Linked DNA regions of Bernardetia sp. MNP-M8. The protein of the gene in region 1 interacts with the protein of each later gene in a pairwise test. Links are inferred from orthologs where the notes say so. Each region holds a gene or a part of one and is shown on either strand. Other genes may lie near its edges.

Region 1 (2,789 bases):
ACAATTCCTTCAATGTTTTTGTTTTTCTCTCTTAAAATTTCTTTTTCAAAAATCTGATTCTTAGTTATCTTACTTTCTATTATTATCTGCTTTGTTATTTTTGTATCATCTATTTTCAATACAAAGCAATTTTCAAAAGAAGGCATAACCCAAATTATTACTTCATTTTCTTTTGGAAAAGAAATATTCATTCTGTGAAATAACATATTAAATCTTTGAATAGGAATATGCTTTAAATAATTTTTCATCAAAAACTAATTTTATACTTTTCATTTGTAAAGAAATTTGCCATTTATAACTTACAATTTATCACTAATTAAACCTCACAGGATCAATCAAAGAAAAGTCAGGAATTTTGACTTCAAAAAGTATATTATCTTCTATTCTTTTCATTAGATATGTTCCAGACATTTTTCCCATGTCGCTTTTGAGATGACAACCTGAAACATATTTGTGTGATTGTCCAGATTTCAAAATAGGTTGTTGTCCGATTACTCCTTCACCCTCTACTTCTTGGTATGTTCCTTTTGAGTCATAAATATGCCAATGACGACGCATAAGCTGCACAGTGTGGTTGCCAGTATTTGTAATTGTGATATAATAAGTAAAAACAAAATTCCCATTTTGGGAATGTTTTTTATGAAATTCAGTACGAACACGCACCAAAATACCTTCTGTAATTGCACTAAAGAGTTCTCCCAACATTTTATGAAACATTTGGTAAAGGAAATGATTTACTACTAAAATGATAATTTTTTTTAATTAATACAAATTTTAGATTATAAATAGTTGCATCACAAAGAAAAAATTTACTTTTTAACTTTTTATTTTAGTATAGAAATCAATAAAAGTATTTTTTCATTGTCAATTATTTAATACCAAATTACCAATTACAATTTTATGGACGTAAAAATCGCAGACTCTTGGAAATCACATTTGGAAGAAGAATTTTCAAAACCTTATTTCGAAAAACTTGGACTTTTTTTGAGAGAAGAAGTACAACAAGAAAAAGTATATCCTCCTGGAAAACTTATTTTTAATGCCTTTGAAAAATGTAGTTTTGAAGATACAAAGGTCGTTATTTTAGGACAAGATCCTTATCACGGTGCAGGACAAGCCAATGGACTTAGTTTTTCGGTGAGTGATGGTGTTCGTGTTCCTCCGTCACTCAAAAATATTTTTCAAGAAATAAAAGACGATTTGGGAAAAGAAATTCCAAAAAGTGGAAACCTTGAACGTTGGGCATCTCAAGGCGTTTTGATGCTCAATGCAGTCTTGACGGTACAGGCTTCAAAACCTGCATCACATCGAAAAAAAGGTTGGGAAGAATTTACTTCAGCAGTTTTGAAACTTGTTTCTGATGAAAAAGAAAATCTAGTCTTTTTGCTTTGGGGAAAAGATGCCCAAAAAAGAGGCGAAATTATAGACCGAGAAAAACATTTAGTTTTAGAATCGGCTCACCCTTCGCCTTATTCTGTGCATACTGGTTTTTTCGGAAATAAGCACTTTAGCCAAGCGAATAATTATCTAAAAGAACATGGAAAAGACGAAATAGATTGGTAACTTTGCGCTCTTAAAACTAACAGCATTTTAAACCCTAAGGGTCTTCGAAGACTCTTAGGGTTTTGCATTCAAAATAACTGATAACTGAAAAAATGATAATTTTATTTATTCTTTGGATTCTAGCTAATGTAGCTATTTTCATCAACTTCCGTGCTTTTTCAAGCTACAATGTACCCACTTTTCCTGCCATTGTTATCAATTATGTGGTCTGTGTCCTGACAGGGAGTTTATTTATTTCGATGGGTTGGATAAATAGTCCTCCAGTTTTTGAAACTTTAGCAAGTCCAGAATTTTCAACAGCTTTGTATATTGCTATGGGAATGGGAGCTTTTTTTATTGGTTCTTTTTATTTGATGGGACTTACTACACAACTTTCAGGGGTTGCTGTGGCTTCTCTTTCGGCTCGTATTTCGTTTGTAATTCCTGTTTTGGTTAATCTTTTTATTTGGAAGTCGGGTGGAAAGGAATATGATTTTATCAATTATTTAGGTCTTTTTTTAGCGATTACGGCTGTGGGTTTGGTTTCTTATAAACCTTCAAAAATAACTGACCCAACAGAATATAAAGATGATAAGAAAAAATATTTGGCAATTGTCCTTCCTATTTTGGTTTTTTTGGTGAGTGGAACAATAGACACAACTTTCAATTATACAGTTAGAGAAGATGTACAGATAGTTTTACCAAATCAACAAGGCATTTTTAGTATTTTGCTTTTCGGAATTGCAGGACTTACAGGAATTACTGTTTTTACAATTCTGTTTTTGAAAAAGAAAGTAACCATGACAAAGAGAAGTATTATCGGTGGAATTTGCCTAGGAATTCCTAACTTTTTCTCTATCTTTTTATTATTAAAGGTATTGAGTGGTTTTAAAGGCGATGGCGCACTTGTTTTTCCTGTCTTTAATATTTCTGTAATTCTGATTGCTGCTATTGCTTCTTATTTCTTCTTCAAAGAAAAATTATCGCTTATCAATAAATTAGGTTTGGCACTCGCTATTTTTGCTATTTTGCTGATTTCTTATCAAGAAGTTCAGAATGCTTTTTAATTTTTGATTCAACAAAATCATTTCACAAAATGAAATTTATATACAAACTCTCATTTCTGTTATTTTCTGTTTTTATCGTTTCTTCTTGTAATTTTGAGACTAATATACTCCTTGGAGAAATAGACCCTTTTTCCACACTAGAAGAAAATCAACAATTTGTCAATGATGTTTTGGCATATG
Region 2 (2,845 bases), 480 kb from region 1 along the record:
AGTCTGACAGCACTTCAGAATCTTTATTTAGAGGACGTAGTGGGTACACATCAATAGGTGGAGGACTTTGGCGATTCTTAGATAATGGAGAAAAATTATTCTTTACGAATCCGTTAGTAGGTATTTATGTAGGCTTTACTGCAACAGTTCAAGAGTTAACTGAAAATAGATTTCATATTTTTTATGAAAATAATATAAGGCGAGATGGAGTTTTGTATAGAAGAGAAACACATATAAGAATGTCTAAATTGGAGTAAGGCAACACATCATAAGATGTAAAATCAAGTTTTTTATAGATAGAAGAAACAATAAACTATATTATTCAAAAAAACCGTTTAAAAATTTAGTTTTTGAAACAGTTTTTCAAAAAAACCAAAATATTTAGCCTTTGTTGGTGTTTTAGTGTAACGACACCAAAAAAATATATTTTCTTCACCTGTTCGTATTCCTAGAGAAAGAGAAACTAACGAGCATCCTATTTTGAAACGTTTTTTTCCGTGTGGTGAAGTGGCAGGTTATGCTGGTCGAATTGCGTCAGCTGTTATGGATGGAGAAAGGTGTGTTGAGAGGTTGGCAAAATTATATGGAAAGTAATTGCAGCATTTTTAGTATCTTTTACGTTATATTTTTAACTTATTTTACAAATCTATTATTTATTAATCTAAAATAACTTCAAATGAAAAATCTATCATTTCTATTAATCGCTTTTTGTATTTTATGTTTTAGCTCTTGTAAAAAAGATGAAGAATTATCAACTAAAGATAAAATTGTTGGGGAATGGCAATATGAATCTTTAAAATATGAAGTATATATAAATGAAGAACTTGTAGATAGTGGGCTAGATTCACTTGTAGGTTCAACCATCGAATTTAAAAGCAATGAAACTCTAATTTCTAGTTTTATAGATGAAAATGGAGATGTTCAAACTGATAATGATATTTGGGTATTACTAGAAGAGGAAAATAAAATCATAATTGGTGATATTGGAGATAGAGATATATTGGAAATACAAGAACTCACAGAATCTACAATGATTTTGATACAAAACATAGAAGTTACAGGTAGTGGAAGTGGTAATGACTTTTATCGTCGCAGAGATGAAGTGAGTCTAACAAAAAAATAATGAAAAAACCGTTTCAAAACTAAATTTTGAAACGGTTTTTGTTAAATTTTGCCTTTGGAAGACTAAAAAAATAAATTTACATTTTTAGCTATCTATAAAACAGGGTTTCAACCCTGTTTATTAATGCGTGAATTTTTCAAAGTGTAAATTTATTCATTTTATATTCCTTTGTTGGTGTTTTAGTGTAACGACACCAACAAAATATATTTAGAATTTCTCTAAGTTAGAGAAAAAGAAACTTCCTTCAATTTGTGCATTCTCATCAGAATCAGAACCATGAACAGCATTTGCTTCAATAGATTCGCCATATTTTGCACGAATAGTTCCAGCTTCAGCATCTTTAGGATTAGTTGCTCCGATAAGTTTACGAAAATCTTCAACTGCATTGTCTTTCTCCAAGATAGCAGCAACAATATTTCCAGAAGACATATACTTACAAAGGTCGCCATAAAAAGGACGCTCTTTGTGTACTTCGTAAAACTGTCCAGCACGCTCTTCAGAAAGACGAGTAATTTTTGCAGCTACCAAACGGAAACCTGCAGCTTCAATCATTGCTAAAACATTGCCTGTATTGTTTGCGCCAAAAGCGTCAGGCTTAATCATTGTGAAAGTACGGTTAGTTGCCATAATTTTTCTAATTCAATTTTAAGTAAAAAATATTTTTGTGATTTTTCTTCTAATATTCAATTACAAGAAAAAATCAATGGCGCAAAAGTACACTTTTTTATCCAAAAATAAGAATTGATAGACATAAATTATTTTCATTAGAAAGGCTAGTTTTTATCTGATAGGACAACAAAATTTTAATGAATTAAAAACTCTTAGAATAATTTAATTTTGCAGGAATAAAATTCAATTATATATTTTTTTTCTAAAAAAAGTAATGTTACTTTATATTTTTTTTAAGATTATTTAAATAATACTGATTACCTTTGCATTTGTATTTATTAACCTCAATATTACATCTAAAAATTTACTAATGAGTTACTCTACTTTCTGCAAATATTATTTTGATAAAATATTATTTGTAGGCATTTTGCTTGCTTGTTTTATAACAGCTACCAACTATTCTTATTCTCAAAATGATTCTGCAAGTATAAATTTTGAAGAATATCAACCCTTACAATCCAAAGGAACTGTTCCTCAAGATTTTCTACTCTCTGTAAGTGAACGTTATGTAGCCAAAAATCAGGCTATTGGAGAAAATATAGATAAAAAAACAGCTAAAAATATTGATCAATTTAACCTTCAAAGTAGCTTTTCTCTCAAGCAATTATTGTGGAGTGGAAATGTACTTTTTGGAGATGAGGTAAGTGAATATTTAAATGAAATTGCTTCTAAATTATTGAAAGATGATGACGAGTTACGCAATAAAGTTCGTTTTTACATTGTAAAATCGCCTGTTCCAAATGCTTTTGCAAATCCTGATGGAGCGATTTTTATTAATTTAGGCTTAGTGGCTCGTGCTGAAAATGAGGCTCAATTAGCTTATATTTTAGCTCACGAAATTACACATTATGTAAAACAGCATAGTATCAATCAATTTCTTTTTGGGAAAGAAGTCAATAGCAAGAAAAAGAAAAATGCCTTTCGTTTTGATAACAAATCAGATGAGCTTTATGCCAAAAGACTTGCACAAAGTAATTATTCAAAAGAACACGAAATAGAGGCTGATACGTATGGTTGGGAGCTTTTCAAAAACACAGAATATGACCTTTTGGC

The links.
Region 2: the proteins of ung (region 1) and V9L04_RS05570 interact in binary tests that used the Escherichia coli proteins (3 or more experiments, as listed by UniProt). The link is inferred for Bernardetia sp. MNP-M8 from one-to-one orthologs.

What each region holds. Positions count from the first base shown.
Region 1 is NZ_CP147012.1:857,340-860,128, forward strand. Bases 23-2,731 are described here. They hold ung (uracil-DNA glycosylase), read left to right. Parts: upstream 23-900; coding sequence 901-1,563; downstream 1,564-2,731. Other genes in these bases: V9L04_RS03700 (hypothetical protein), read right to left, coding at 23-248; apaG (Co2+/Mg2+ efflux protein ApaG), read right to left, coding at 313-717; V9L04_RS03715 (hypothetical protein), read left to right, coding at 1,656-2,609; V9L04_RS03720 (hypothetical protein), read left to right, coding at 2,639-2,731. Outside these bases: more of V9L04_RS03700, read right to left, coding at 1-22; more of V9L04_RS03720, read left to right, coding at 2,732-2,789. UniProt on the Escherichia coli protein: Excises uracil residues from the DNA which can arise as a result of misincorporation of dUMP residues by DNA polymerase or due to deamination of cytosine.
Region 2 is NZ_CP147012.1:1,335,346-1,338,190, forward strand. Bases 41-2,805 are described here. They hold V9L04_RS05570 (nucleoside-diphosphate kinase), read right to left. Parts: upstream 1,751-2,805; coding sequence 1,331-1,750; downstream 41-1,330. Other genes in these bases: V9L04_RS05560 (hypothetical protein), read left to right, coding at 41-257; V9L04_RS05565 (hypothetical protein), read left to right, coding at 677-1,123; V9L04_RS05575 (M48 family metallopeptidase), read left to right, coding at 2,103-2,805. In the rest of the region: more of V9L04_RS05560, read left to right, coding at 1-40; more of V9L04_RS05575, read left to right, coding at 2,806-2,845. UniProt on the Escherichia coli protein: Major role in the synthesis of nucleoside triphosphates other than ATP. The ATP gamma phosphate is transferred to the NDP beta phosphate via a ping-pong mechanism, using a phosphorylated active-site intermediate.